Regions from separate parts of the Cytobacillus sp. ABV4_503 genome, predicted to be linked through region 1. Evidence: riboswitches for the same ligand, from Rfam matches in the RefSeq annotation. Region 1 holds a riboswitch; each other region holds the start of a gene.

The links. A riboswitch is a leader RNA that binds a small molecule or an ion and turns the genes downstream of it on or off. The one in region 1 is predicted to bind cyclic di-AMP.
Region 2: it holds a riboswitch for cyclic di-AMP, as region 1 does, so the genes downstream of both, ACXAD1_RS14730 (potassium channel family protein) here and ACXAD1_RS01805 (cation:dicarboxylate symporter family transporter) in region 1, are expected to answer to the same signal.
Region 3: it holds a riboswitch for cyclic di-AMP, as region 1 does, so the genes downstream of both, ACXAD1_RS14765 (dicarboxylate/amino acid:cation symporter) here and ACXAD1_RS01805 (cation:dicarboxylate symporter family transporter) in region 1, are expected to answer to the same signal.

What each region holds. Positions count from the first base shown of each region.
Region 1 is NZ_JBSWTH010000001.1:322,341-339,613, forward strand. It holds gene proS (proline--tRNA ligase) at 19-1,455, shown strand; gene ACXAD1_RS01725 (cysteine hydrolase family protein) at 1,759-2,316, shown strand; gene ACXAD1_RS01730 (GrpB family protein) at 2,801-3,316, shown strand; gene ACXAD1_RS01735 (hypothetical protein) at 3,380-3,589, opposite strand; gene ACXAD1_RS01740 (lysozyme inhibitor LprI family protein) at 4,027-4,683, shown strand; gene ACXAD1_RS01745 (PhzF family phenazine biosynthesis protein) at 4,853-5,365, shown strand; gene ACXAD1_RS01750 (PhzF family phenazine biosynthesis protein) at 5,395-5,676, shown strand; gene ACXAD1_RS01755 (hypothetical protein) at 5,962-6,135, shown strand; gene ACXAD1_RS01760 (hypothetical protein) at 6,213-6,446, shown strand; gene ACXAD1_RS01765 (sigma-70 family RNA polymerase sigma factor) at 6,701-7,255, shown strand; gene ACXAD1_RS01770 (hypothetical protein) at 7,239-8,258, shown strand; gene ACXAD1_RS01775 (VOC family protein) at 8,354-8,776, shown strand; gene ACXAD1_RS01780 (GNAT family N-acetyltransferase) at 8,862-9,395, opposite strand; gene ACXAD1_RS01785 (hypothetical protein) at 9,701-10,300, shown strand; gene ACXAD1_RS01790 (hypothetical protein) at 10,615-10,830, shown strand; gene ACXAD1_RS01795 (NAD(P)H-dependent flavin oxidoreductase) at 11,000-11,971, shown strand; gene ACXAD1_RS01800 (dienelactone hydrolase family protein) at 12,146-12,742, shown strand; cyclic di-AMP (ydaO/yuaA leader) riboswitch at 13,055-13,205, shown strand; gene ACXAD1_RS01805 (cation:dicarboxylate symporter family transporter) at 13,332-14,594, shown strand; gene ACXAD1_RS01810 (DUF4256 domain-containing protein) at 14,830-15,390, shown strand; gene modA (molybdate ABC transporter substrate-binding protein) at 16,293-17,099, shown strand.
Region 2 is NZ_JBSWTH010000001.1:2,940,129-2,951,033, reverse strand. It holds gene ACXAD1_RS14745 (serine hydrolase domain-containing protein) at 1-436, shown strand, start outside; gene ACXAD1_RS14740 (DinB family protein) at 500-1,033, shown strand; gene ACXAD1_RS14735 (endonuclease) at 1,185-2,348, shown strand; cyclic di-AMP (ydaO/yuaA leader) riboswitch at 2,461-2,611, shown strand; gene ACXAD1_RS14730 (potassium channel family protein) at 2,690-3,346, shown strand; gene ACXAD1_RS14725 (TrkH family potassium uptake protein) at 3,393-4,763, shown strand; gene ACXAD1_RS14720 (MarR family winged helix-turn-helix transcriptional regulator) at 4,837-5,271, shown strand; gene ACXAD1_RS14715 (DUF1450 domain-containing protein) at 5,682-5,951, shown strand; gene ACXAD1_RS14710 (FUSC family protein) at 6,146-8,293, opposite strand; gene ACXAD1_RS14705 (YolD-like family protein) at 8,476-8,829, shown strand; gene ACXAD1_RS14700 (tetratricopeptide repeat protein) at 8,919-9,410, shown strand; gene ACXAD1_RS14695 (MEDS domain-containing protein) at 9,489-10,046, shown strand; gene ACXAD1_RS14690 (GNAT family N-acetyltransferase) at 10,073-10,831, shown strand.
Region 3 is NZ_JBSWTH010000001.1:2,951,195-2,955,313, reverse strand. It holds gene ACXAD1_RS14770 (MerR family transcriptional regulator) at 1-220, opposite strand, end outside; gene ACXAD1_RS14765 (dicarboxylate/amino acid:cation symporter) at 398-1,621, opposite strand; cyclic di-AMP (ydaO/yuaA leader) riboswitch at 1,770-1,914, opposite strand; gene ACXAD1_RS14760 (hypothetical protein) at 2,041-2,226, opposite strand; gene ACXAD1_RS14755 (GNAT family N-acetyltransferase) at 2,476-3,000, opposite strand; gene ACXAD1_RS14750 (GNAT family N-acetyltransferase) at 3,120-3,581, shown strand; gene ACXAD1_RS14745 (serine hydrolase domain-containing protein) at 3,697-4,119, shown strand, end outside.

The DNA.
Region 1 (17,273 bases):
TTTCAGGAGGAAGAGAAGATGTCTCAAAAACCAAACCACTTTACAAAATGGTATCTTGATACGATTCAAAAAGCTGAATTATTTGATTACACCCCAGTTCGCGGCTGTATTGCCTTTAAGCCGGATGGATATGAAATATGGGAACATATTCAGGCAGAAATGGATAAGCGGTTCAAAGAAACCGGTCACCGTAATGCATATTTTCCTATGTTAATTCCAGAAGCCTTTTTTCAAAAGGAGAAGGATCACATTGAAGGGTTCTCACCAGAACTTCCATGGGTAACAGAAGCTGCCGGAGAGAAACTGGAGGAACGTCTTGCACTGCGCCCAACTTCTGAAACCATGATCGGACATTTGTATTCAGATTGGATTAAGAGTTATCGGGATTTGCCATTATTAATCAATCAATGGGCAAATGTATTCCGCTGGGAGAAGAAAACTCTTCCATTTATCCGCACTTCTGAATTTTTATGGCAGGAAGGCCATACGGCTCATGTGGATGAAGAAGATGCGCGTAAGGAAACCATGCAAATGCTGGCCATTTATAAAGAAGTTGTAGAAGGATTACTTGCGATTCCGGTTTATGATGGACAAAAGACACCATCAGAACGCTTTGCCGGTGCGATTGATACTTTTTCCATTGAAGCGATGATGAAAGATGGAAAAGCTGTGCAGGCAGGTACCTCACACTACTTAGGTACAAAATTTGCGGAAGCTTTCGATATCAAATATTTGAATAAAGAAAATAAACATACCTATGTCCATACTACATCCTGGGGTACGTCTACACGGTTAATTGGCTCCGTCATCATGGTTCATGGAGATGAGCAAGGTCTTGTGCTGCCTCCAAAAATAGCACCGACTCAAGTTGTGCTGATTCCAGTCGGGCCATGGAAAAAGAACCCTGCCATTATGGAGAAGCTGGACGAAATCTTTGCCGCACTAAAGGCAGAAGGAATTCGTGTCCGTCTTGATGATTCAGATCAATCACCAGGCTATAAATTTAATGAGTGGGAACTAAAAGGCGTACCTGTGCGAATTGAACTTGGCCCGCGTGATTTAGACCAAAATCATGGCTTGATGAAAGCACGTGATCTAGACGAGAAAGTTTCCGTACCATTAGAATCCATTGTAGACAGCATTAAAAAAGAGCTTGAAACCATGCAGAATCGTCTATTCGAAAAAGCAAAAGCATTCCGCTCGGAGAATTCGCACACACATATCGATACAATGGAACAGTTAGAAAAGCACATAGCAGAATCCGAATTAAATGACACCATTCCTGGCTGGATTTTAGCTGGCTGGTGCGGAGAAGACGCCTGTGAAGAAAGTGTAAAAGAAAAAACAAAATTCACAACAAGGAACATACCGTTCAACCCTCCGGCAACTAAGCACACATGCATCCATTGTGGTAAAGAAGCGAAGCATACGGTTTGGTTTGCGCGAGCGTATTAAACTGAGAATGTGAAATATAACGTGATCTTTCAGGGTCAATTATTTTAAGGTCCGCCTCACTCAGGCGGCCTTTTTTTATGAACGTCCAGGTTTCACAGTAAAGCATTTAAAAAAGTAACGTTAACATATTTTATTAAACTGATTAGTATGTTAAAATCTAAAATGTCTAAAAATTAAGATAACGTTCTTGGACAATGTTTTAATTTAGGAGGCAGATATTATGACAGTCAAATATATTGGCGTGAAAATATTAAGAGGAACAGGACTAAAATAATTTTAAAGGTATTGAAAGGGGAAAATCATTTGAATCAAACCTTATTAATTATTGATGCCCAACAAGAGTTAATTGATGGGAATCTGGAAGAAAGTAAAGTTTTTAATAAAGAGCAGCTTATTGGGAATATCAATTTAGTGATTGAAAAAGCAAAGCAATGCAGTGTTCCAGTTGTATTTGTTAGGGATATAGATGTTGCTGAAGGGAAAGGCAAGGGATTTCAGGTTCACGAAGAAATTAATGTGCCTAAGGAGACAAAGTTTTTTGATAAAGCTGCAACGAATTCTTTTCATGGAACAGGACTGCTGGATCACCTAAAATCTCAAAAGGTGAAGCATGTTGTTATTATGGGGTGTAAAACCCAGCACTGTATAGACAGTGCAGTTAGAACCGCAACTATTAGTGGGTTTGATGTCACATTAGTAGGTGATGGACATTCAACAACGGACAGCGATGCCTTAAGTGCAGAACAAATTATCAAGCATCATAATGATACTCTTCATGGCCATTACAATGTGGAACATTTTTCAGTTGTCAGAAATGCTGGGGAAGACTTGTTTCATCCTATACATGATTCATATAGGTAAATTGAAATTATAGTATAGCATTAGATCCCCAATTTCCTCTAAGAAATTGGGATATTTTATTTGTGAAAGATACATATTCATGATAGGTCGTTTTTTTTAAAACATTATTTTAAAGAAAATTCCGGAAAAACATATCGTGGTGCTGTACAGGAAAAAAGAAACAAGGATCCGTCGTATAAGAATCAACTAGTCTCTCAATTTGAATATAATCAGTTCAGTTCACCAGAGATTACTTTGCGGACGCAATAAACAAAGGCAGTAATCGAGAAGAATCCATTAAAGCCTGGAATGAATTAAAAAAACTGCCAGGAAGCAACAAATACAGAGGATGATTTACATAAAATAGGTTTGAAGTTAATCAATTAATTTTAGTTAATGCAGGATGGAGTTTGATTGGCAGGGATTGGTGTGGTTGAAAAGATTTGGGGCAATAACTAATTGGGGATAGATTACCTAATGGAAGTTTCATAAGGGAGGTATCCAAATGAAGATCCGGCTTACTAAATTTAGCGACAATTGGGCACACATGTTTCAAAAAGAGGTTCAATTTCTAAAAACTATCTTTGAAGATGACATTATAAAATGTGAACATTTTGGCAGCACTTCGGTCCGGGGGATGAAGGCAAAGCCTGTAATCGATATGATGTGTATTGTGAAAGACATCAAGAAGATAGATGAAATTAATGAAAAAATGAAAAACCTGGGATATGAGGCTGCTGGTGAATGGGGAATTACAGGCAGAAGATTATTTCGAAAAGGCGGAGAAAACCGATCTCATCATTTGCATTTCTATCAATTCGATAACCCCCAAATAGAACGGCACCTTGTATTTAGGAATTATCTGCGGTCCCATCCTGCTGAAGCAGCAAGGTACACTAAATTTAAGGAAGAATTAGTAAAAAGGTTTGATGACACGAGTGAATATAGCCAAGCAAAAAATACATTTGTGAAGGAAATGGAGCAGAAGGCACTTGCTTGGTTTGCGGAAGAAGAAAATTAAATGTAGAGGAATAGCAATATGCTCTCATTTCTTCACAAATATGCCATTAGGTTAAAAGGATTTTTAATCACAGCCAATGTGCTTAACAAACTTTTGGTATGCTTTTGCAGTAATCATTGAAATCAAATAAATGCTTATGAAAGAAGCAACAGATACGAAGAGTATATATATTGCTGTATAAGGTAATGGATTATCCATATTGAAAAAGGCAAATATAGTTATTAACAATGAAAGTCCTATTGCATTTGCAGTGTGTTTATTTTGGGTGCTCATAAAATCCTCCTTTCGATTAAGCTCAATAACTGCCTGTTAGTTAAATATTATATATCTATATATTAACATATAATTCCATAAATTTTCTTTGGAAGGATTTATCTTTAAAATACCGAATAAAATTAGAAAGTCTTATATTTAGGAGAATACTATGGGGTATGTAATGGAGTTTAGAAAGGTAGTTGGAAGCCGCCAGATCGTAAAATGATTAAGGATTATATTAATTCCATATAGAAAGGAGTTCCCAGGAGGAGCTCTTTTTTCTTCGCTGAAAAACAGGGGTTTTGGGATAATTTTCTATCTGGAACATGGTAAGATTAAGTTGGAAGGAGTGAGCGCAGAAAAAATAATTTTTGAATGTTTGATGATACTGAAGGTTATATTCAAAAATTGAAAAGTATAAATTTCGTTCATAAATATTAAAAGGAAGTTTGAAAATGCAAAAAAACAAGAAGTTTTTGGCAGTATTGCTAACAGTAGCATTGTCAGGTGTACTGACTGCTTGTGCAGACTCATTTGAAGAGTCGAGCAGCCAGCCAGCTAGCAACAGCTCCGCTCAAGATAAAGATGGCGGCTCAATGGATAAGGATTCTGCAGATTCAGAGGGGAAGGAAGCAAAAAACTCTTCTGGCAGCAGTGATACCACACAGCTCAGTGAACAAGAAGATACAGACAATTTATCCGCAGTCTCAAATGATGGAGAGTCAGCTGAGTCAGGCAATGATCAAAGTGAAAATCTTGAAAGTAATAAAGATGAATATCTCAAGAAACTAAACAAAATGGAAGAAGCGGACAAATACGCAGAAGCCAAGACAACCACGGCAGAATTGGTGGAACAAGAGGCGGAAAGATATAGAACTTGGGATGAGGAATTAAACAAAATTTATGGTCTGTTAGAAGAGCAGCTTGATAAAGGACAGATGGACCAACTAAGAGAAGATCAGCGGAACTGGATCCAACAAAGAGATGAAACTGCGAAAAAGTCTTCTCTAAAATACAAAGGCGGATCGATGGAGCCATTGGAATATGTAGCTACACAAGCAAGTCTTACAAGAGAGAGGTGTTATTTGTTAGTTGCAAAGTATATGAAGTAAGTCAACACTGACGAGTTTGTTGATTCTTCAATTTGAACTAAAATAATGAGTGAAAGAGCTGTAGATCCAATTGGGAATGGCAGCTCTTTTTCTTCTTCGACAGACGGGGCAGTGTAATGTAGTGAAATTTTATGGATTACTGGATTTAACTCAGAGAAGGGGTATAAGGTTGGAATGTAAAGAGATCACTAAATATTACTTGATTAATGCTTTTACAAAAGAAGAGTTTAAGGGCAATCCCGCATCTGTTGTTTTACTGACAGCAGACAAATCTGAAGGGTGGATGAAGTCATTTGCAAAAGAAATTAAACAGCCAATTACAGCTTTTATTTCGTTAACAAATGATAATGCATACCAGCTTAGATGGTTTACCCCCACTCAAGAAATAGATTTATGCGGACATGGAACATTGGGGGCTGCCCATGTTTTGTGGAGTGAGGGTATTGTAAGGGAAACAGCAATCAATTTTCATACTAAATCAGGCATTCTTAAAACTGAATTGTCAGGGCATCAGATTATGATGAGATTGAAGATAAAAGAATCCTGTCCAATCGATGTAAGTGTTAAACTTCAACAGGTTTTTAATTTCCCTATCAAAGCTGCTGCCTGGGCAGAGGATCGGTATATTATTGAATTTGAGAATGAAAATATATTCATAATGTCGAACCAGATTATGAATTAATAAAGGAGCTAAATGGCCCGGGAATCATAATTACCAGCCGGGGATTGGGGAAGTATGATTTTGTTTCAAGATACTTCGCTCCCAAGATTGGAATTAAAGAAGACTTTGTTACTGGTTCAGCACACTGTGCATTAGCCTCTTATTGGAGTAAGCTTCTTAACAAAGCAGATTTTACCGCTTATCAGGATTCAGAGCGTGGGGGTGAAATAAAATTAAGAGTGGTAGAGGACACTGTAGAACTGATAGGGGAATGTGTAACTCTTTTAAGGGGACAGATATGTATTGGCGGAGAAAATAATATAGTTGCTTAATAGATAATTCCTCATTGTTGAACCATCCTTGGTAAGGTGTTGTTCACATAAACATCAATTGTGGATCAAGTTTTTTTCAGAGGGAGTCGAAGTGGGCTTGTTACATAGGTTTGTTAATTTTTTCACTGAATATGAAACCTTCAGCACAAAAGGCGGAATAAAGTAAAAATTGAAACTATTTAAAGTTTCAACCGTATATTTAAGTAAAAGGATGTGTGGAGTTGAAGCATCTAACTATCGGAATGGTTTTATCAATAAAGCCTTTTTACCAGGGGGATTGAACCTATGTGGTGGCTATTGATTTTTATTGTTGGAATTATACTATTTGCTTTATTTATTGATTGGAGACGCAAGAAAAACAATAATAACCCTCCCGTCCCAACAAATCCTAACGCAAAACCAGGAGAAAGTTCAAATTATATGATGGGAGATAATAAAGACACAGGAGGATTTCAGTAATTTTATGAACTAATTGTTCGTTGCTCCAGGTACCTGTAGGTGAAAAAGTAAGTCATTGAAAGTTTAGGGGTGAATTTATGGAGAAATTCATAGTGAAAACAGGGATATATTCATTTATTGTCTCCTTTTTCTTATTGGTGGCCTTTATGAAGCGGATAGAAAGCACAACTGATGCCGGTGGTATGACTTCAAGTGTTATAACACCTTATCCTGAGTTCTTATTTACTATTTTTCGATATTCTGTAATCACTTCTATCATTGCAGTTCTCATTGCAATTGCTTATTTGTTTTCAATAAAGAAAAATGAATAACATACGCAGGCTGCCAATCCAGGCGGCTTTTTTTTGAACAAAACTGCTAAAGAAAATCCTGATAATATTATGGCGAACCTTTCTTTTTGATGCTGATTTTGTTGATCAGATCTTTTATGAAAAACAGACAGAAGCGGAACCGGAACTTATCCGCAAAAGGGTAAGTGCCTTTATTCTAAAAAATTTATAGAAAAATGAAACCTATATCTAACTCATTCGTCTTAGCATTAAAGTGAAAATGGGGTGGGGAGTGTGTGAGAAAGGTCAGGGATGAAGGCCCATTTGAAGATCGTGATGCTTGGCTGGAGTTTATTATGGATGAGTATGGTGAACGGCTCACAAAGCTGGCTTATAACTATGTGAAGGACTGGAAGCTGGCGGAAGATATTGTTCAGGATGTATTTATAGCGTGCTACAAAAATTATGACAAACTCGGTGAAGTGATCTCCTTTAAATCATGGATTTATCGGTTGGCTATTAATAAATCAAAGGATGTCTTGAAGAGTTACGCGTTTCGAAAAGTAGTAATGAATTCAAGCCTGTTTACTCTATTTTCTTCAAAAGAATTGTCGCCGGAAAAGGATCTGCTAAAGCGCAGCGAGAAAGAATTTCTTTCCTTGTGTGTATTGTCATTGCCTGTGAAGTACCGGGAAGCCGTTACGCTTTATTACTATGAAGAATGTTCGATTGAAGAGATCCAAGGAATATTAGGCGTGAACCACAATACGATCAAAACCAGACTGAGCAGAGGCAGGCTGAAACTGAAAAATATGATGGAGAGGTGGGGATATAATGGAGAGCAAGCTTAAGCAGCTGCGGAGGGCGATGGACTCGACGACTCACAAAGGTGACCACTTTACGGAATTTCAAAAAATGAATATTAGAAAAGCGGTCCATACAGATAGAAGAGTGAAGCCAAACAGACCCAATAAATTCGTTATATTCGCTATTTCCACTTTTGCCATCTGTCTCCTGGCATTCATCGTTTCAACTGAAATTTTGGTCAGGCAAAATCCAGAAAAGATAAATGGCGGCACGAATAATGAATGGAAAATACGGCATGAATATAAGGTGAATCAAAATATAAAATTTAGCATACTACCCGATCCTAATCTGAAGGCTGGAACACCTTATGGCAATATTTTTAGTTTCGCAGAGCCTTTTGACACTTATAAAGGAAAAGAAATTTCTATTTCTGCCCTTCATAAAGAAACAGGTGAAAGAATACAAGTTTTGCCTCATCAAGAAGTAACAGAACCTTCTCCTGGATACCCAAGCTTGCAGAGGTTCACGACTACATTCACACTTCCTTATGAGGGCCTGTGGAAGTATGAAGTGTATCTGGATGGCAAAGCCTATGGGGATGTTGTTGTCAGTGTGGCTGAAAAAGCAAAAGACGCCGCTATTACTTTGCCAAAGGACATACCAGATTTTGTTCAAGTAAGCGATTTTGACAATATTGATTGGGAGAGAAAAGCTGTGGAGTTCGGTGACAGGGGCATTATCGGAAATGAAAACAAGTCCGGTGTAATTGGCGCTGACATGCCAAGTTTAAACGGCCAAAAGTGGATGTGGCATCTTTGGGGAGTAGAAGATGCAGATCTGACGATAGTTGGTTTTCATAAAGAATCGCAAACTGTCCATAAAGTATTAAATGGAATGGGATGGACCATTCGTGCTTATGGTCCAAACAACGGGGCAGATGCACATACACCATCGTCTGTTAAATTTCCTAAAAAGGGGGAATGGGCCATTTTGCTTTATGTGGATGGGGAGTTATTTGATCAATTGATTTATGATATAGATGAATGATTATGCTTCTAATTTTACACTTCAGAAGCTGCTTGATCTTAATAGCAATTGAATTAACAGTTCAGGTGAAAGTTTTAATTTATTGGAGGTCTTTTATGAAACCGCGGATATCAGTTATCACTTTAGGTGTAGATGATTTGGAAAGGTCCTTACATTTCTATCAGAATGGTCTTGGGCTCCCTACACAGGGCATAGTAGGAAGAGAATTCGAGCATGGTGCTGTTGCGTTTTTTGATCTGCAATCAGGATTAAAACTGGCAATTTGGAACCGTAAAGATATCGCTCATGACACAAGCATAAACCAGACAGGAAAAAGCCCAACTGAATTTACGATTGGGCATAATGTTGGGAGTAAAGAAGAGGTAAATACGGTAATGGAACAGGCTGAAAATGCGGGTGCGGTTATTACGGTTCAAGCTCACGACACCTTTTGGGGTGGATATTCTGGGTACTTCCAAGATCCAGATGGACACCTGTGGGAAGTGGTTTGGAATCCTGCCTGGGAACTTACAGAATAAGTCCATAGAATGTCTTTATCAAAATAGGTACAAGAGCTGAAGATCAAGCTTGTCGATCGTCAGCTCTTTTTTTCATCCAGCCCTCTTATTCTGAAAAAGCTTTTGAATAATGGACTACCCCTGTAGCATTTTTAAGAGCATTCTCTGTCAATTCCAGAGCCATGAACACTTCGTCAGGTACTTCAAACGGGGCATGGATATTCCAAAGGCTGGCTGGCTTAAAGCCGAACTTTGGATAGTAATCCTTATGGCCCAGAACGATTATAGATTGATATCCGGACGCTTTAGCCTTGTTAAGTGCAGCTCGAATTAATTGACTGCCGATGCCTTTTCCCTGATAACCGGGAGCAACAGAAACGGGGGCAAGTGCCAGAGAATCTGCAGCCTTCTCACAATCAGCTATTGTAATTTTTGATAGAAGTATATGACCCACAACCTCCTTAGCCTGAGTTAACGCTACTAAAGAAAGCTCCGGAATGAATGCGTCCGAATTTCTGATTCTTTTAACAAGGAGATGTTCTGTCTTGTCGCTGTATTCTTCATTTAAAAAAGCTTCCTTAATCATTTCTTCGGTGGAATGATAATCTGCAGGGAGTTCTTGCCGAATTAAAATATCCATTTATAGTCTCCTGTTCTTTAAGTGATTTATAAAGTTCGATATAAATGGCACTTTCTCATGCAGGCAGCCATGTAGAAAGTGTTACTCCTCCAGCTCTAAACATAAGTTCAACAAACAAAAACCTCCAATTTGGGATGTTTTCATTTTATTAAGTTATCGGGCAATGGTCAACGGTATCAGCATACGTAAAAACGCCTTAAAGGAGATATTGATTTTATATTGAATATGTAGGTAATGCGCTTTAAAGGAGATATTGATTTTATATTGAATATGTAGGTAATGCGCTTTATAAAGAGGTGATTTCAGTGCTTTTTCATTATCATTTTTGGACTCCGCATGTGGAAGAAACAGAAAAGTTTTACGTGAATAATGGCTTTAGGATATATCAGCGTATCGGAAAATACCAGGGGGACTTCCAGAAATTTGATCCTCCCTTAGTATGGGATGGTTTCCGGAAGAAGAATATTCATTTTCGTATAATTGAAGCAAGAAAAGGGAGCATAAATATCACTTTTGGATATGGGAAGAAGATTATATTTGACCATATAGGCTTTTTGGTATCTGAAAAGGAACAAGAACTTATATGCCTAAATGCAGATAATATGAATTGGACTGTTGATAGGGGGGAACGAAGAACGTTTATTACAACCCCTTATTCTTTTAGGATAGAACTTCAAACAAACAAAGATATAGTAGATTCGATGACTGATAACATAAAAATAGAAGAATTAAGATTAGAAACAAAGAAAAAGGGGTTAGAAGATGATCTTTCTGTTTTGTTTGGAAAGCCTGTCAGCTCAATCAAGTCGGTAATTGGTGGGACAGTTACAATCAGGGAAGCTGATTTAAAGGGTTTCTCAACGAAACCATTAGTGGATCCTAATGGTGTAAGGATTTTGAATTGAAGTTTTTGTATTAACTGTGTAAGAGGGAGAACTTATGAAATTCTATTGGTTTCTAGTCTTATTATTCTTTTGCACCTGGGTTATAGAATCTTTTCTATTTCCCGAACCAAGCTGGTGGACTATTTTTTCATCGGATCGTTCAACGCACACCCCTCTAATAGAGCAGCTTTCCATAATTAAAGTATTTTTCTTCACGATAACTTTTATAGGCTTAGCTTACCTATTGCATTTTATATTTCAAAAACGCAGGTAAAAGATTTTCATGCGAGTAAGTACTGATCAAATGAATACTTCCTGATAAAGGGGGATACACCATGGGCAGAACAGTTACTTTCTCATTTAGCAGTGCCCGGTATGAGGGTGCTAAGGCGACTGAGACATTCACTTTTGAAAAATTGGGTCTTGACGAAAGTCGGGATGATAATGCCTTGGAAAAAGAAATAGACGAAATCTTTCATGCTTGGGTATGGGATAAACTCAATATTTCTTTTAGTATAATTACTGAAGAAGAAAAAGATGAGTTGTGCTGATTTTGATATATCGGACATAGGATAATAAAAATTGGACCATCATCTTTGTTCTTTCTTGAACATTCTGTGACAATCGCTAAATTATCACCTGATTATAGTATCAGGTATTATATTTATCACTATTCAATTAACCCCATTCGCACAATAATGGAGAAGAAATAATTCGACGATGAAATGGGGTATTCTTTTGAGATTTCCACAATTAAGAATTGGTCATATGAAGCCTAAATTTCCAATCATGCAGGGTGGTATGGGCGTAGGCATTTCTTTAAGTGGCCTGTCGTCAGCTGTTGCGAATGCCGGAGGGATTGGAACTATTTCCGGAACAGGAATCAGCATCGAAGATTTAAGATTACATATTAGAAAGGCTAAGGCATCTCTCAAGGGTGAGGGCTATATTGGGGTGAATGTTCTTTTTGCCATGAATGATTTTGCTGAAAAAATGAAAGCGGCGATTGAAGAAAAGGCTGATTTCATTATTTCAGGTGCTGGGATATCACGAGATATGTACAGCTGGGGCAAAGAATCTGGCACACCGGTCATCTCGATTGTTTCATCTGCAAGGCTGGCTAAAATGTCAGAACGGCTTGGTGCTTCTGCTGTTGTGGTAGAGGGCAATGAAGCGGGAGGGCATTTAGGGACTGAAAGACCGCTGTTCGATATTTTACAGGAAGTCGTGGAAGCCGTTAAGATTCCTGTCATTGCTGCTGGAGGTATCATGACAGGAAGAGATATCGCTCATGCCATTCATATCGGTGCTTCCGGTGTTCAGATGGGAACAAGATTTGTCGCAAGTCACGAATGTGATGCACCATTATCCTTTAAAGAAAAGTATGTCCATGCCAAACAGGAAGATATCGTCATGGTGCAGACCACCGTAGGACTGGAAGGCCGTGCCATTAAGAACAACTTTACAGAGCAGATATCTGACAATAAAAAGGTGAAAATAAAGAAATGCATCGATTGCCTGAAAAACTGCTCTTATCGCTTTTGCACAATGGATTCCTTGATAACTTCCATGGATGGGGACTGTGAGAATGGTCTCGTATTTGCAGGGGCAAGAGTCCATGAAATTAACGAAATCCTGCCTGTTCAGACGATCATCAATAACCTTAGAACGGAATATGAAGCTTGTGTATAATTTCATAATGGTGAATTGCTTCAAGTCTGGCTGCCAAATAGGCGGCTTTTTTGATTTAAAGGGTGTTTAGATGATGAAGGAATAAATCATTAAATATAGAATATCTTTTGAATGGAATAAGTGTAAAGAATGGATCGATGAATGGGAGAAGAAATATGGAGAAAAAGGGTCGTAATCATGAAAAGGCAGAGTAATTCAAATTCTTTAATCCTCGTAATCCACGAAATCTATGGAATTAATCAGCATATAAAGAGTTTTTGCGAATTACTATTAAAGCAGGGTTTTGATTTGATTTGCCCAAATTTATCAGAGCGAGAGAGACCTTTTGAATATACTCAAGAGGAAGCCGCTTATCGTCATTTTATGGAACATGTAGGATTCTCCAGCGCTGCCCGAAAAATTAAAGATTTATTATTAGATGTTAAAGATGAATACGAAAAAATATATATCATTGGATTTAGTATAGGTGCAACTGTTGCCTGGCTTTGCAGTGAAGAAGATTGTGTGGATGGAATAGTTGGATACTACGGTTCAAGGGTTAGGGATTATTTAGAGTTAACACCACAGTGTCCTGTAATGCTATTCTTTCCGCAAGATGAGCAGTCTTTTAATGTTGACGAGTTACTATTAGCTTTAGAAAAAAAGAAAATTGAAGTACATAAATTTACAGGAAAACATGGATTCAGTGATCCTTATTCCTCTAGATATGATGCAAAGTCAGACCAAGAAGCATTTAGCAAAACGATGGATTTTTTATTGCATGTTGATTGAGTATTATAAAGCTAAGGTGAGTGTTATCTAGGGGAATTTTAATAAAAGGTTTACAGGCTCGTTCAATATTCTTAATACAAAGCTGCTAATTTAGATATAGCGGGGATAGCATGAGTGGCTATCATTGTATTTGGCGCAGGCGGAGCCAAATACTTTTTTGTTTTGCTTGTACAAAGGTTGATTATTATACAAAGTGAAAGAGCTGAAAGTTCATTGATTTCAGCTTTTTTTAGTGTTTTAAAGTGACCATTTAGTTTACTTCCGGTAATACTTAACTATTTACAAAAATTATCTTGAAATAATATAATGATCTAGTGATCTATGCTTAATCTTATTTTAAGAACGGGGGACCCAATATTTACAGCGGAGTTTCCGCTTGGGGTGAATCCTATCGATGGAAGGGCTTACTGTTTCCACAGTCCTAACCCGAAAGCTAACCTCGTCAGCGTTTAAGGAAACAAAAGAGAATATGAAATAGTGTGAATTGACAAAATCCGCATTTTTGTCGATTTTCTTTTTTATCAGGATCATCTTTGTTTCCCTTGCCTGCGCAGCACGTATAAAACTAAACAAGAAGGTAGGGTAATTGATGAAAAAAATTAAATTAAGTTTAGCCACTCAAATTTTTATCGGTCTTATTTTAGGGATCGCTGTTGGCGGTATTTTCTATGGAAGTGAAGCGGCGCAAAGTGTCCTTCAGCCGTTTGGCGATCTTTTTATCCGCTTAATTAAAATGATTGTTGTTCCCATTGTACTATCAACAATAATTGTTGCCATTGCGGGTGTTGGAGACATAAAGTCCGTTGGTAAGCTTGGCGGGAAATCATTGGCTTATTTTATCGGCATGACCATGGTTGCCATTGTGGTTGGCCTTATTGCAGGTAATGTGATTCAGCCTGGTGCCGGCCTGAATATGGACAGCCTGCAGCAAAGCGATATTTCAAGCTATGTTGAAACCAATGAAGAGCAAGAGGGCAAGTCGATAGCGGATACCTTTTTGCATATAGTCCCAACAAACCCGGTACAGGCGATGGTGGAAGGCGATATGCTGGCGATCATCTTCTTTGCCGTTGTATTTGGCCTTGGAATTGCAGCAATTGGGGATAAGGGAAAGCCGGTATTGAGATTCTTCGAAGGTACTGCCAAGGCGATGTTCTATGTGACAAACCTATTTATGAAGTATGCACCAATCGGGGTATTTGCCTTAATTGGTGTAACGATCTCCAAGTATGGCTTTGCCTCACTGATTCCATTGGGCAAGCTGGCGCTTACTGTATATGGATCCATGATTTTCTTTGTTCTTGTTGTGTTAGGAGTTATGGCCAAAGTTGTCGGGTTCAGCATCTTTAAATTACTGAAGATGATTAAAGAAGAATTAATTTTGGCCTTTTCAACTGCAAGTTCTGAAACAGTGCTTCCAAGAATTATGGACAAAATGGAGAAGGCGGGAAGCCCGAAACATATTGCTTCATTCGTAATTCCAACAGGCTACTCTTTTAACCTGGACGGATCGGTTTTATATCAGGCCATTGCCTCTTTATTTATTGCACAAATGTTTGGCATAGAATTAAGCATAGGGCAGCAAATCACATTAATGTTAGTACTGATGGTTACATCAAAAGGAATGGCGGGCGTGCCAGGCGTATCCTTTGTCGTGCTGCTGGCTACATTCAGCACAATTGGATTGCCTGCAGAAGGCCTTGCCTTTATTGCCGGCATCGACCGTATCCTTGATATGGGCCGAACAGCCGTTAACGTGGTGGGGAATTCACTTGCGGCGATTGTTATTGCAAAGTGGGAAGGTCAATTTAACCCTCCAGCAGAAGAAAGATTTGAGCAGCAAGCTTCATAATAGATTGGAAAACACTAACAAATGGCAACGTATTTGTTAGTGTTTTTTTTGTTTTTTGTGGCATTCCATAAAGAGGGAAAGGCGGAGCAGGTTCGGACAGAAAAGCGGGAAACCGACGAGAATGAGTCCGAAGGTGGTTTATGTAAAGTTAATGATGCTCCACTTTTATCAAATAGCCCTTAATGGTCATAATTATATTATAATGGAGTAAAAACTAGGAGGAGTTAACTTGACAATGGGAAATATGGAGCTGTCACCAGAACAGCGTGATGAACTGCTGGAAACTCTGAAAGCGCGTTTTGAAAAAAACATGCATCGCCATGAAGGTGTGGAGTGGGCTGATGTACAAGATAAGCTCGAAGCCAATCCTGAAAAATTGTGGTCACTCAATGAAATGGAAGGAACTGAAGGTGAACCGGATGTTGTCCGCCATGATCAAGAGACCGGCGAATACATATTTTATGATTGTTCAGCTGAAAGTCCAAAAGGCCGCAGAAGTGTCTGTTACGACCGTGAAGCGCTGGATGCACGGAAAAAACACAAGCCGGAAAACAGCGCTATGGATTTGGCAGCTGCCATGGGCATTGAGCTTTTAACAGAAGAGCAATACCGGGAGCTTCAGGAGCTTGAACATGTAGATAAGAAAACCTCCAGCTGGGTGCAAACTCCTGAGAATATCAGAAAACTTGGCGGGGCTATCTTTTGTGACCGCCGCTACGACACTGTTTTTGTGTATCACAATGGAGCCGATTCCTACTATGGTGCAAGGGGTTTCCGCGGCTCGCTGAGGGTTTAGATTCGAGGAATATCTAAGTGTAAAGATAAAAGGGCAGTAGTGCACTCAGACTGATTGAGGCGTTGATCCTGGAAGGGATTAACGCTATTTTTGTGGAACTACCTTAATAAGCAGATAATGAATCCATATTAAAAATTACACAATAGAGGTAATCACCCATGATTTATGGTAGATTTTGTTTTTATCAATTTTTTTTATTTTCCATACTTTTTGTTATTAACATCAACTTTGATAAATACATCAGCAAACCCTTTACACGTGTTGATTTAATTGCCATATGTATAAGTGTGCCTGTCCTAATCATTCTTTTTATCGTTGTAAGTAAGTTATACAGCCAATTCGAGGTTATTAGTTTGCGAAATAAAATATTCATTTCAATACCTATCTTTATAATATCAGCCCTATTTATAGGGTTTCTTGAGCAACTGTACTTCTAACTGATTTTTAACATCTGAGGGTGTTTTTAATACCCCTTGATGCTTAAATACGTATTGAAAGGTCTGAAATGGAGTGGAACTATTTTGAGTAATGAAAACCATTTAAAATTGGAAAAATGGCGAGCAAAATATGGAGCATTATTAATTGCGTCACGTTGTTTATTTAGTTTAATCAACAGCTGATATAAGAATTGGATTCTTACCGGTATATTGGGATTAGGTGTTTTAATTTGTGGAACATTAGGGATTTTTGATATAAAGCACGGGGTACAGTGAAAATATAAAAATGAGTAATTTTTTCTGTTTTAAATCAGCTGCCTTATGGCAGCTTTCTATTTTTGATGTAAAGCCTTCAGATGGGGCCATATGTTCTTGCCCGGAGATCTGACACAATGGCCTGGCCGCTGATAACCAGAGCAATAGCAGTTATAATCAGATATAACTAATTAGAAAGGGAGATTCATAATGAAAAAGCAATACCTGTTATTTTCGTTAATAGTACTTTTTTTATTATTGGCTGGTTGTTCAAACAGTGACCAGTCTAAAAATACAGGAAAGGAGAAGCAGGAAGAAACTGGAGAAAAAGTGGAATTGACTATTTCGGCAGCAGCAAGCCTGCAGGATGCCTTGACAGATATTGAAGCAAGCTTCGAAAAAGAGCATCCGAATATGCTAGTAAACTTTAATTTTGGAGCATCTGGCTCTCTTCAGCAGCAAATTTCTCAGGGAGCCCCTGCTGATCTTTTCTTTTCAGCTGCAGAGGATAAATTTGATAAATTAGTACGGGACGGACTTATTGAAGAAAAGAATGGAATTGATATAGTTGGAAATGAACTTGTTCTGGTGGTGCCGAAAGAATCAGCAAAGGGAATTAAATCATTTAATGACCTTACTGAAGCAGATAGATTGTCTATCGGCACTCCAGAGTCTGTTCCTGCAGGGAAATATGCGAAGCAGTCTTTAGAAAATATGGGTATTTGGAAAAGCATAGAAGAAAAAGTGGTGTATGCCAAAGATGTTCGGCAAGTACTTACATATGTAGAGACAAATAATGTGGATGCTGGAATTGTTTATAAAACGGATGCATTAATATCTGAAAAAGTTAACATTGTGGACACGGCAGATGAAAACACTCATGATGCCATTATTTATCCTTTAGGTGTGGTTAAGGATACACGACATCCAGAGGAATCCAAGTTATTCTATGATTATCTTCAAAATGAAAATTCAATGAGTATTTTTGAAGAGTATGGGTTTAAAGGTCTTAAATAAGTTAAATAGTCACCAGTTGTAATGGCTGCCGGAGTTACCAGGAAAAACACAAACGATCCCAGCCAGAAGATTAAATTAGAAGGCATTCCCTTTGCGGGATGTCTATTTTTATTGCAGGAGAGCCGGAATTCGCATAAAACATCAGGTGACAGTAAGAGGCAAAAAAAGAGCTGC
Region 2 (10,905 bases), 2.6 Mb from region 1:
TTCAGGCTTTTTCCGATTTGACAGTCTTCCTGGAAATACAGCAATTGGTTATATAGATAATGAAGAAGATGGGACATGGAGAACCAATATTTATTCATTGCCCATTAGAGGCGGTTCTGACGGAGGAGCCTATGTTACTGCTCAGGATATGACCTTATTTTGGGAAGCATTGTGTAATAACAAGCTCCTGAGCGAAGAGTATACTGAAAAGCTTATGAGCCCGCATGCCAAAGCAGATGAGAATGAATATTACGGCTACGGATTATGGATCAGCAAGAAAAACGGATCCATCTTCAAATATCACCTCATGGGCTATGACCCGGGAGTCAGCTTTCATTCTGCCTATTATCCTGAAAGCGGAATAACCCTCGTAGTGCCATCAAATAAATCATATGGTCCCTTCAAAATAATGGGAGAGATTGAAAAGGACTTGTAGAGAAGTTAGATACAGACGCGCAGTTTTGTATCTGAGCGGGTCTGTTAAAAAAGGAGCGGTTATATGAATTTTAATTTAAGAGAAGCTATGGAGATTCTTGAACGGACACCCCGTACGCTGGATTCATTGCTAAGCGGGCTATCTTCGGAATGGCTTAAAGGCAATGAAGGGGATGGCACGTGGAATGCAGCCGAAGTGGTTGATCATTTGATTGATGGTGAGGAGAAAAATTGGATTCCGCGGCTGAAATTGATTCTGCAGGAAGGGGAAAGCAAGCCATTCCCTCCATTTGACCGGTATGCTCATTTAAATGTGTCAGATGATCTATCACTTGAAGACAAGCTTGAAGCCTTTAAGACCCTTAGAATGAAGAATTTAGCCACACTTACTGGTATAACTGATCTGGAAACTCATTTCGAAAAAACAGGGCGTCATCCGGCATTTGGTCCAGTTAGAGTCAGGGAATTGATTTCCACTTGGGCAGTGCATGACCTTACGCATATTTCACAGATTTCAAGAGTATTGGCAAATAGATACAGGACAGATGTTGGTCCTTGGATTGAGTATTTGGGCATTTTAAAAAAGGAAGAACTTTAAATAAATTACATTAATGTTAAGTATTGTAAAATAGTAAATTTTTGGGACCAATACCTCATGCTATGTCCGAAGGTGTTCATTTATACTTGGAGATGATTGTGACTTTTCTGAATATTTATAAGTCCTTTCAAAAAAATGTGGAGGCGAATGAATGCTGAATCGTAAGAAAAAAGGCCTGCTGTTATCTTTTATTTTGGTTACTGTCATTCTGATCGTGATGCAGCCCATTCAAAATTCAATAACCAGGGCAGCTGCCGGGGATGGGTCCTGGTCATCACCTTATTCCGTTTCACAGGGAATCAGTACTCAAAACAACTCTTCCAAAACTGTTCAAGGCTATGTGGTAGGACAGCCGACTGCGGCAAATACGGTTATTTCCAGCGGGTTTCCAAATGACTATGCTTTGGCTCTGTCAGATAGTCCATCAGAGACCAGCACAGACAGGATGCTTTATGTTCAAATACCTTCCTCGTTCCGATCAGCTTTTGGTTTAAAATCCAATCCATCTTTGATTGGAGAAAAAATTAAGGTAACCGGAACGCTTACCGCCTATTTTTCTCATCCAGGGCTAAAAGATGGAACTGCCTTCGAACAAGCTGGTGATGGAACAGCCGATCCCGGCCCGGAACCAGGGGGATATTATGATGATGCAAACGGAAAAACTGGAGAGGATTTAAAAACAGCCCTCCATACAATCATTGATGACCACACGGAAATTTCCTATTCGAATGTATGGGAAGCGCTGCGCGAAACTGATGAAGATCCTGCCAATCCCAATAACGTCATTCTTTTGTATACTGGCCGCTCTCAGGGGAAATTCACTAATGGTTCTGGCGTCAATGATTGGAACAGGGAGCACGTTTGGGCTAAATCGCATGGGGACTTTGGTACAGCGATGGGTGCGGGAACAGACCTGCATCATTTGCGGCCAACAGATGCTTCCGTAAACAGCTCGAGAGGAAATCTTGACTTTGACGATGGAGGCACCCAGCATTCAGAGGCACTGGGAAACTACTATGATTCAGATTCCTGGGAACCAAGGGATACGGTAAAAGGCGATGTTGCGAGAATGCTTTTTTATATGGCTGTCCGTTATGAAGGAGACAGCGGAGAGGTGGATCTGGAGCTGAACAATCAGGTCAATAATGGCTCTGCTCCTTATCATGGCAAAATGTCTGTCCTGCTTGAGTGGCATAAGGAAGATCCAGTAGATGATAACGAGCGGAGAAGAAACGAAATCATCTATTCTGATTACCAGCATAACCGCAATCCATTTATAGATCATCCCGAGTGGGCATCAGCAATTTGGGAATAACCTTCTGGCAGCACTTTCCGTACAGGGAAGTGCTTTTTATTTTACATGCTATGTAAAAAAAAAGATTGACAAGAGTTTTACATGGGAGTAATTTATATTTATTAATTTCATAGTAACCTTTTTGCTGAATCATTTTGAGCGGGGGAACCAATTTTGATAAACCTGGTTTATCTTGGGGTGAATCTTAGCATATTAAAGCTAAGAAGGGATACTCTCAATCCCTAATCCGACAGCTAACTCCGTAAGCCGAATCGAGAGAAGGGTTGATGGAAACCATTAGCCATTCTTTTATTAAGAGTGGTTTTTTTGTGTTCATTTTCAAAAAGAAGGGAATTTCTTCAATGAAAAAACAGTATGCTGTATTTGGTTTAGGCCGCTTTGGCGGAAGTCTCGTAAAGGAATTTCATGAATTGGGTGTGGAAGTGCTCGCAATTGATGTCGACCAGGAGAAAGTAAATCAATACTCACAGTTTGTGACATATGCAGTTCAAATCAATGGTATCGATGAAGCTGCGATAAAGCAATCAGGAATAAAAAATATTGATCATGCATTTGTTTCATTTGGTGAAAATATTGAGTCCAGCATTTTGACATCCCTGTTATTAAAAGAAATGGGGATTCCAAAGGTATGGGCAAAGGCACATAATGAGTATCATGCCAGGGTGCTCGAAAAAATTGGCGTCGATCGTGTGATCCATCCGGAGCGGGATATGGCTAAGCGGATTGCCCACCATATTGTTTCAGAAAAAATGATTGATTATATTGAGCTGTCTGAAGATTACAGTATGGTTGAGATTGTGGCTACAGATAAAATCTCAAGCAAATCCCTATCTGAATTGAATATAAGGGCTAAGTATGGCTGTAATATCGTGGGGATTCAGCGCGGGAAAGAAATAATCGTTACTCCGCCAGCTGAAGAGGTCATTTTAAGGGGAGATGTCCTGATTGTAATGGGACACAATAATGGAATTGGCAGATTTGAGAGGCATGGAGTATAAGCTTTTTCAATGATGTTTACCATTTAAATGAAGGAGATTATGGACCATGTACAAAGAAACCAGAAAGACAAGAAGAATTGAGCGGCCCAGCACATGGATCAGGATGAATCCTGCCCAGGCTTTGTCTGTTGGCTTTTTAATTCTAATAGCCATTGGCACCCTGCTGCTCATGCTCCCTTTTTCGACTAGTGACAGACATCATTTATCGTTTATTGATGCATTATTTGAAGCGACCTCTGCCGTATGTGTAACAGGTTTAGTCGTCGTGGATACACAAACAACTTTTACTGTTTTTGGCCAGGTAGTTCTTATGGCTCTTATACAAATAGGCGGACTTGGTTTTATGACCTTTGGAGTTCTCATTGCCATTATGCTTGGGAAAAATATTGGCTTAAAGGGAAGGCTGATGATACAGGAATCATTAAATCAGCTTACAATTGAAGGGATGGTCCGTCTCGTAAAATTCGTGGTGGCTTTTACTCTGATTGTTGAAGCAATTGGCGCCATCATTTTGGCTGTTCGGTGGGCAGAAGATTTTGGATTTCCGCAATCTTTATATTATGGGGCTTTTCATTCTGTCTCAGCTTTTAATAATGCCGGGTTTGATATCATGGGCGACTTTAGCAGTGTTACCGGTTATGCAGGTGACATTACTGTCATTATGACGTTAAGCTCACTGTTTATCATCGGGGGGATTGGCTATATCGTGCTGCTTGATTTAAAAATCAATAAAAGCTTGCGGAAACTTTCTCTCCATACCAAATTGGTTTTGCTGATGACACTGATTCTAAATATTTTAGGCACAGTTTTCATATTTCTTTTGGAATTCAATAATCCTGCGACAATTGGTGACTTGGGAATGAAGGAAAAACTGTTAGGATCTTATTTTCATGGTGTCGTTCCTAGAACAGCTGGCTTTAATTCGCTTAATACGGGTGAGCTGACCATGGGCTCTCAGCTTATTACCATGCTTCTAATGTTTATTGGCGGAGGATCAGGCGGAACGGCAGGAGGCATTAAAGTAACTACCTTTGCTTTGATCCTGCTTGCTGTCAGAGCCCTCATCAAAGAAGATGAGGAAGTCAATCTGATGGGCAGAAGAATCCCGAAGGAATTAATTTTTCGGGCGTTTACGATTACGGTGTACTCTATGGGTTTAATAGCACTGGTTCTATTTCTTCTTTCTTTGACAGAAAATGCACCGCTGAATATGCTTTTATTTGAAGTTATTTCTGCTTTCGGCACCGTTGGGATGTCTCTTGGATTAACTCCAGAGCTGAGTCCATTAGGAAAACAATTAATTGCTTTCATGATGTTTGCAGGCAGGGTGGGACCGTTAACTCTTGCATTCGCACTAGCCAGAAAAAGAGAAAAAGCTAACTTTAAATATGCAGAAGAGAAAATCATGATTGGATAAGTAAAGGAAAGTTATCTGGTGTATACGACAGATTTCAATAAAATGCCACCATAAAAAGGATAGGGGATTTTAAATGAAAACCAGATTTAATGACTATATAAGCATTAAGATCCATCAGACAGACCTGAACTTAACAAGCTATATTAAGACTAAATTAGCCCATTTAAATATTGCCCCTGAGCAGAACCTTATTCTTATGCTTCTCTGGGAAGAAGACGGATTAAGCCAAAATGAAATCGCCAGGCGGCTGGATAAAGATAAATCCAACATTACCAGAATGCTGAGCAGTCTTGAAAAGAAAGGATTTATCAATAAAAGCATGAATAAAGAGGACAGCAGATCTCTGAATGTCTATCTAACAGAAAACGGCAAAAATCTCAGCGAGCATGTATATCCAATCACAGAGGAATTTCACTCGATCGTCACATCAGGTATTACGAAAGAAGAGCTGAGAATTGTTGACGATGTTTTAATGAAAATGAGAAGAAATGTAGAGGGTAATAAGTAAAATTAAGATTCTGGCTGTGCAGGATAGAGTGGAATGCTCTTCCTGTTTTTTTGTGAAGGTCTTGAAGACAAAAATGAGAGCAGCAGTAAGAAAACAGTCGCCATGGAATCTATAAGAATTTAAAGCGGCATTCAAAAGAAAATCAGTTTATGTGCAATTAAACATTTGAACCATCTGAATTAACAGGTAAATCGATTCAGTTCCCCTCATTAATAATGTATAATAAAATACTAACAGGTTTGCATATGAGACTTTATTTAAAATTGTTGGAAATGAAGCAATAGAGACGACAGAGGGGCAGCAGATTCGATATAATTATAAAGTCCCCGATATAGGCAGGAAGGGGAATGGAAAACAATATATACTGCCATTAGAGCTTTTAAAGAAAAATCAGAAGGAAGTTTGATCAGGTGAAACTCATCAACAAACTATTCTCAAAGCAAAAAACGGCTTCGATTGAATTTTGTCAGCGGAATCTGGATGCTTTTTTAAAAGAAGAGAGTGTTGCTGCATTTAATCAATTTCTGAGCCAGAAGAGTGTTAACTATAAAGAATACGAATGTCAGAGCAGATGCAAAGAATGCAGGCAATCACCCTATGCCCTTGTAGACGGGAAACTGATTGCAGCGGAGAATTCGGATGAATTATTGATAAAATTGAAAGAGGAAGTAATGAAATAAAAGGAATCGGAGCAATCCGAGTCCTTTTTTATATAATATCATTTTTTCTGGCGTAACCTTGAATGGTTTACGGCTGTTCAAAATAACAAAAACAAAGTCAGAGTGATGCATTTAGTGCATCGCTCATTTTTGAGGTATATTGGGAATGTATTAATCTATTATTGGTCCTGAAAGAGCATAAAAAAGAAGGAGCACTATTGCTCCTTCCCTGCACCAAGGTCTTCTGCCAATTCGATAATCGCTTTGTTGATTCTCCAGACGAAATAAAGATGATGAATCAAATCTCGCTGGGATTGCTGCCTTGCCGGTGCCAATCGTTCAATTTGTTCCCTTTCATTTTCAAGACTATAAACAAGCATGCCGTCTCCGCTGTCTTTAATCAGGTCCATTAATGTCTCAATATTTAGTTCAAGCTTTTCTTCAATCCTTATGAAAACATCGACCAGCTCATCGGGATAGTCAAATCCTTTTCGGTAGGAGGAAGCCACAAGGTGTCTTGCATAGTAATTGATGGCTGAAAATAATGTAATCCATCTGTTAACATCAGCATGGCGCGGGGATCCGGGTTTCTTTATCAAGGATTGCGCTTCAACGTTTATGGTTTTAAGTTTTTGATCCAATAAGAAGCCTTTGCCTGAAAGCTCCTTAACGTTCACATCTTCCCGGAAGCTTCGCACATACTCAGTGACATACGGTTTCAGTTCTTGAAGGTAATCATTTATGGTATCCGCCACTTTTTCCTTCGTTTTCTTTGGGAAAATAAATAAGGAAACTCCGAATGCAATGCCGGCACCGGCGATTGTATCGATAACCCTTGAACTGATAAGGGAAAATGTAATTCCACCCAGTAAAAGGTCATACATAAAAGCAACCAGCATCGTTATAAACATGCTCATTAACGTATAGGAGACCTCAAACAAATAAAAGGCGAAAAAAACTGCTGCAAAAATCAGCGCAATTTCCAGGACGGAATGGCCGCTGACAACTCTTGCAAGTGTAAATCCTATTACTGCTCCAATAATTGTTCCAACCGAACGCTGAAAACCCTTCGTATAAATGCGTCCGATTGATTCGGTTCCGAGCAAAACTATAAAAGCGGTTAAAAGAACCCAGTAAGGCTGGTCAGGCGAAAGAATCTGGCCGGCAATGATGGAAATGATTGCAGCAGTCAATGCCTGAAAAGCTTTTTTAGTGGAAGGCTTGATGCCCTTATCTTCTTCAGATGGTTCATCTTCATTTTCGCCTTCAGCTGCCTCATCGGATGATTTAATCTCATTGTCTTTCACTTTATGAAGTGCCTGCTGTATGGTTATGCCGCCCTCGATTACATGGTTCGCAATGGACTCGATTCGCCTGATCAAAAACAGCCATCCAGCAGGTTTGTCTTCCCGGCTGAACAAATCAATAATAAGCAGGCGAAGGGCCTGTACAGCAAGCTCTGCTTCACGCAGATTTTGTTCTTCATATTGCTGGGCAAGAACTTCAGCATCGCGAAGAGAACGGGTTACCCAAACCAGGAGTTTTCTCAGCTCATCAATTTCAAGAGCATTCGCTTTTTTTAAGCTTCGAATTGAGTCTGTCAGTGTTTCAATCAGCATACCTGCATCAAATATATATAACCTCAGCTGAGTAGAGGTCAGCCCTGGCCATAATTTTTGAACATCTTCATCATTTACATACTCTGAAACCATTACTGCGTATTCCCTGAGCTTCAGCACGTTTCTCCGCAATTCCTCCCGCTGCTGGGGAGTCATTTCCTTGGCTTTCATCCCCTCAATTAACAGGTTGAACGTAAAATTGCTTTGGAAATGAAAGGAGCGAATGCTTCTTTTCAGGTTTTTCGCGGTGTCCTGAAACAGGATGAAATTGAACAGGAAAGCATACGCGACCCCTATCCAGATGCCGAAGTAAAAGGATGGAAGCTGACTGCCTGATAACTTTAGGATAGATGAAAAATAAAGTGTCATGAATGCAATCATGCATAGAGAAAAATACCGTACGCCAAAGCGGGTTAAATAAAAGCTTAAGAATATTAACAGCACCATTGCAATATCGACAAAGACCGTGCTTCCCGCCAATAGTGAACCAATCGATACCCCCGCCATGGCAGAAATTCCAAGCAGGCCAGTTGTGAGCATCTTACCTTTTTTAGAGTCATCCATCACAATCATGATGCCAAGCATGCCAGCCATTCCGGACACGATCGCCGGAGTGAGAGCGGCTTTAGCACCAGCGCCAGCCAATTGCATGATAAGCAAAGTCGTAAAGACTGAAGCCATTAAACTTAAAGTGGCCCGTCCAGCTTTTTGAAATCGGATAAGCCCGGGATCGGATGCAAGCAATCGACCGAGCCACCGGTGTTTTATAGGGAGCTGCTTCATTGTTTCACCAATCTTTTTAGAGAGTTAAAGATTATTTTACCACTCGTACTTTTATTATCCAAATGAACCAGCTTGAGTTTTTTATGCTTTACTGGTTTAAATACAGAACAAATGTTCTATAATAGAAGATGGAGGGATTTACTATGCCGCTAAAAGACAGAGGGAAAATAAAATGGCTGCCAGCCCATTTCATGCCGGAACACCGGGCGATGTTAAGAAAATTGGAAACTGAACAAATGGCACAAAACAAGCCGCTTATTGATGAATATGAATTGGAGGATTATGAAAACAAAATTCACTATGCAATGGAATTTGCCTTTTTTCTAAAAGTAAAGGTTTGGCGTGGTGGATTTTTCTGCGAATACACAGGGAGGGTAAACAGGCTGGATAGCATCAGCAGAAAAATTTATCTGGAAATGGAAGATGGGTTTCTTGAGAAGGTCATGTTTGACGAAATCACTGCGGTTGAAGTGAAAGAACGGTGCAGAGAGTCATAATTCAATTTTTGCAGAAAAGTTGAAGCCTTACCAACCATTATTTTCAATTTTTAGATATAATAGAAAGAAAGCGCTGATCGGAGGTACATATGAGCACGGACTTAGAAAAAGCGATTGTACTTCGCAATCTCGGAAAATACAAAGATTCCAACCTTCTGCTTATAAAATTGGCTGAACAGTATCCCTTAAACCCAGTTATTCATTATCAGTGCGGCTGGAGTTTTGACGTTTTAGGGGAGGAATCGAAGGCTGTTTCTTATTATGAAAGAGCGATCGAACTTGGGCTTCCTGAATCAGATCTGCAAGGTGCTATTTTGGGTCTAGGGAGCACATACCGGACACTTGGGGAATATGAAAAGTCAAAGATGGTGTTCGAAAAAGGGATCTCCCAGTTTCCGGCTAATCGTGCAATCCAGGTGTTTTATTCCATGACGCTCCATAATTTAGGCCAGCATAGGCAGGCCATGGAGCTGCTCCTAAAGTGTGTGGCCGAAACCTCTGATGACCCAGAAGTTTTGCAATATAAAAAAGCGATTACCTTTTATGCAGATAAACTTGATGAAATATTTGATAAAGATTAGAAAACGGATATTCCAAAATACATGATATGAAGGTGGATAGATAAATCAAACATCTTTGAATTATAAGGGGTAATTTTAATGAATGAATGGTTAATCGATTTAATGGATAATCTTAAAAGGTCAAACGGCGGCCATATCCTTTATCAATTCGATCAAAGAGACTGCTATCTTCAAAATGCAGTCTCTTATATATCTGCAGGTGCCAAAAGCGGCAGCCATGTTTTATTTGTGGAGAACGACCGTAATTTCCTTCAGATTGATAAAGAGATAAGAAAGCTGTTAAACAAAGAGGAATTAAAGAGAGTCCACTTCGCGAATAACTTTGATTTTTATTATTCGAACGGGGATTTTAATCCTGAAACAGTGTTGAATTTTTTTCTCAAAAACATACATCCTTATTTGGAAAGCGGTACAAAGATTTTTACATGGGGCCTGGTTGAATGGGGAAACGTGAAGGACTATATTCCGTTAGTGGAAGCGTATGAAAAGAAAATTGACAAGGTCATTTCTGAACAGGGTCTGATTTCCCTGTGTGCTTATGATAACAGCATTACCCCTCTGGAATTAAAGAATAATTTAATGCGCTGCCATGATGTGCTAATTACAGATAAAGAATATAAATACTTGCAAAACTAAAGTGTTTGCTATTTTAGGAGATACCGATGGACAAGATCACTTTTCATGATATTTATAAACCGGGACACACCGTTCTGGAAAATGAACTATTTATTCACAACCATAATCCTGACATGCTCCTTCAGTATGACAGCAACTTTGTTGTTTTTAAAAGAATGCCTTCTGATCAAGAGTTTGAGGAGGCACATCAATATTTAAGAGATTTTCATCAGAAATATGGCCAAAAGCATGTAAGGTTTTATTTTCCCGATGACGAGGAGCTTTCTGGAGAGCTTCTGGCTTTTTTTCAGAAAGATGAGGATTATACGGTTGGTTTCTTAGAGTTATTTGCCATCCATCCGGCTGATTTTCCTGATGTTCAGGAAAAGGAAGAAATCATAGTCAAAAATGTTACGGATGAAACATGGAATGATTATCTGGAATTCCAGTATGAGCAGGATTCGGTATATGGGGGAAATTTCGCAGAGAAAAAGAAAGCTCAGCATCTTAGAAATTACAGCGATGAATGCATTCAGCAGCATATTGCATACTATAAAGGGAAAGCTGCCGGATCTGTTGATGTCATTATCAAGGAACGAACAGCTGAAATTGATGGATTGATGGTCCATGAGGATTTTCAGAAAAAGGGCATCGGCAGCCGCCTGCAGAAAGCGGTGATGGATCAGTTTAAGGATAAAACCATCATCCTTGTTGCAGATGGAGAAGATACTCCAAAGGAAATGTACCGCAGGCAAAATTATCAGTATCTTGGAAAGCAGTATAATCTGTTAAAAATATATGAATGATGTGAAGCCTGGTTCTATAGAGAACCAGGTCTTTTTGTGTCAATAGAACATTGTTTTGTTGATGGAAGAGCTTC
Region 3 (4,119 bases), 2.6 Mb from region 1:
GTTCAAGAACATCCACCTCTTCAGAAAATCGGCTGATAACTTTTTTCTTTATTTCCTCCAGCGATAAACCATCCGCTTTACATCTTTCGATAAAAGCAATCCGTTCGATGGCGGAATAATCATAATAGCGATAATTTGAAGGGGAACGTTCTGCTTTTAGCAGGCCAAGTGAAGTATAGTAATCAATCGTTCTCTTAGTAACCTTTGCTTTTTCAGCCAATTCTCCTATTCTTAACTTCTCAGCCCCATGAGGATTCCTCCAAACTGTTACGTGATGGTTATGAAACTAATTATACTAAAAATTAATAGAAAATCAATGAATTTGAATAAAGAAGCAAGCAGGAAGGAAGAGATTTCCATAAAAAAACAACACCGGATAACCGGTGTTATTTATATTTTAGGCTTTAACGGCCTCATTCTTTGCTTCTGTTTCCGCTACAATCACTGCACATGCAGCATCACCTGTAATGTTGACTGCCGTTCGCGTCATATCAAGCAGACGGTCAATACCAATGATTAATGCAATCCCTTCAACAGGAAGATTGACAGAGTTAAGTACCATGGCAAGCATAATCAAACCGACACCTGGCACACCAGCTGTACCAACACTGGCAAGAACGGCAGTCAGGACGACCGTAATAAGCTGTGTCAATGTTAAATCAACATTATATACCTGAGCAATGAAAATAGTTGCAACACCCTGCATGATGGCTGTTCCATCCATGTTGATGGTTGCACCGAGAGGCTGAACAAAGCTGCTGATTGATTCAGGAACCTTCAAATTTTTCTGAGCAGTATTCATGGAAATCGGCAGTGTCGCATTACTGCTTGATGTACTGAAAGCAACACCCATGGCCGGCGCAAAGCCTTTAAAGAACCATAGCGGGTTTTTCTTTGCAAGTAAAGCAATAGAACCTCCATAAGTTAAAATCGCATGTATAAACAATGCAAGAAGAACAACGATCATATAAAGTCCCATAGCTTTAATGGCACTCAGACCCTGACTGCCTACAGCAGAAACGATAAGTCCGAACGTTCCATAAGGGGCAAATCTCATCACCAGGTTAACAAGGTACATCATCATGTCATTGCCTTGTTCAATAAGGTTTAATATGCCTTTTGTTTTATTGCCAAGCATGGTTAGTGCAAATCCGACAAAAATTGAAAAAGTGATAATCTGAAGCATGTTGCCTTCCGTGAAGGCTTTTACCGGATTGGTTGGAATAATATTTAATAATGTCTCTGAAACAGGAGGAGCCTCTTTAGATTCATACTCTACGTTTGTTACGTCAAATTCACCAACGTTCCCTGGCTGGAAAACAGCTGCCAAAGCAAGACCGATGACGATTGCAATGCTGGTGGTTACCAGAAAGTAGGAGATGGTCTTAATCCCAATTCTTCCTAACTTCTTAGGATCACCGAGGCCTGCTGTCCCAAGAGTGATGGAAAAGAAGACGATCGGAACAACCAGCATATTGATGAGATTTAAAAAGATTTTTCCAAGCGGAGTAAATAAAAACTTGTCTAGCTCGGGGAAAATGCCAGGTGCAAATAAGTTAATCAAAAGACCTGTGATTCCCCCGGCGATTAGAGCAATAATAATTTTAGTTGATAATTTCATACACGTTCCTCCAATGAATAATGTAAAAAAATGTAAACTGGAAACAAAAAATATTTTGCCTTTCCTATATTACCCCCAAAAAACATAATCCTAACTAAAAAAGGCAACAAAAAAACACAGAGGTAATAACCACTGTGCATTTATGCAGTGTTTCCCTCTCAACACGCTTACGAGGTTAGCTGTCGGGTTCGGGTCTTGAGAGTACCCTACCTGTAAAAGGATTCACCCCAGGTACTTTTATAAAAAAGTACAGTTGGTTCCCCCGCTCAATTAAGATTAAGCGAAAAATTATTAATGATTTTTTAATATATTAACAATAATCATAAAAGTTGTAAATCATACGATTTTCTTATCTATGATTACTATTAATTAAATAGTAATTTAATAGAAAAGGTCAATTAGATTTTTGAGCAAAAAGATTAGAAGTTAAGCCAGCTTAAAAGAGGATGTCTTTTTTTGTCCTTCACTTTCAGTTCCTTCTTATTCAGCTTGTCTTCATGTTCCGCCAGCCACTCTTTTAACTCTTCTTTATCCTTGCATTGCGTATAATAAGTCTCGCCGTTTTTCCCAGTGGCACTCACAACATATCTGCATGTATTTCCCATAAAGCACCCTTTTCAAAGTAATTTCTTATAGAATTATAACAAGATTTATGACAATGTCCACCATTATTTTTTAAGATTATGGGTATTGGTTTTGGGAAAATTGCTGATGAAAAAATATGACTGAAAAAAATCCAGCTCAGATTTCCGCTGGATATTTTTCGCTTCTGACTTTATCCAATTGGTTCAGCAGCTTTATTGATTATGGGGAAAGTTTTATCCTGTTGTCAGAACCTGGGGGAATGGCCTTTCCTATTTGCGCAAAACTGTAATAAAGCCTTCCAGAATATCGTGACTGACAGTAAACCCTTTGCGTGTATAAAATTCAAGGGCCTCTGTATTCCCATTTGACACATAGATAAAATAATCTTCAACATCTTTAAATTGACTTAACCATTCCATCGACATGTTAAAAAGCACTGATCCAATTCCATATTGCCTGTAGCCATCTTTTATATAGAATTGTGATAAGCACCCAACATTGTCTTTCCCCACTGAATTTAAATCAAAAAATGTGGCGAAATCATTAGAGTAGGCTTCCTTCGGAGAAACATTGGAATAGACATAGCCCACAATTTCTTCATGGTCCTTAACAATCACAATATAATTATGAATAGCAGATTTTGCGGATGGAATCATCCTTGTTTCAAAATTCATACTGTCAAAACGCTCAGGTGTTATATGTGCCTTAGATTTCTGGAAAGTCATCAGCCCATTGCATAAATCCCGGCAAAGGCTGATTTTTTCTTCTGTTATCACTTCATATTTTAAATTCATCCAATTCACCCCCTTAGTTATCATTTTATATTGGAATGCCTTCATTCGTCCAAAAAAGAGGGAAATGATCTTTGATAGAGAAATTAATTTTTAAAACTAATTTCAAAAGAGGGACCATAATGATTAAGGAAATTAATATTAAAGACCGAAAAGCTGCTGAGCAGGTTCTAAGTGTACAGCTTCCCGCGTATAAAATTGAGGCTGAAATCATTGGATGTCCAGATTTACCGCCTTTGAAGGATACGGCTGATGCCTTGCGAATAACCGGAGAGACTTTCTTTGGGTATTTTATTGGTGAAACATTATGCGGTGCGATTTCGTTTAATGAGGAAAATAATGTTTTAGATATTCATAGATTGATTGTTCATCCTGAACATTTTAGAAAGGGTATTGCACAAAAGCTGCTGAACTTCATTGAACTGAGGCCAATGATTGAAAAAATGATTGTCACAACAGGTTCTAAGAATACACCTGCTGTCGCTTTTTATTTAAAGAATGGTTTTAAAGAGCTTGAGAAAAGAGAGATAAATGAATCACTGACTATTACTGCTTTTGAGAAATATTTATTTAATACTGGATGATTAAGCGCTTCTTTCAAATGGAAGAATCATGCTTATTAACGAAAATATTAGAGACCGTTATTCTTGTCCCGCAATTGTTTTAGGTCATGGAATAATACCTTAAAGGGGAATACTCATGTTAATTAGGAATTATGATAAAAGGTTAAGTTCTGTAATTAATAATGCTGGTTTTTCTGGTGTCGTACTTGTTAAAGAAAACGAAGATATGATCCTTGAATTAGCAGAGGGGTATGCTGATAGAGCAAATGAAACTTCCAATAATCCAGGAACCAGGTTTGGCATCGCCTCCGGGTGTAAGGTTTTTACGGCGGTTGCTATTTGTCAATTGGCCGAGAATGGATCCATATCATTTGAAACAAGATTTAAAGATGTATTGGAGGATGTTTTTCCCTTCTTTGATGAGACAATGACCATTCATCACCTGTTAACCCATTCATCTGGAATGCCTGACTATTTTGATGAGTCAGTTATGGATGATTTTGAGGACCTGTGGAAAGAAAGGCCAATGTACCTATTAAATCATCTTAGAGATTTTCTT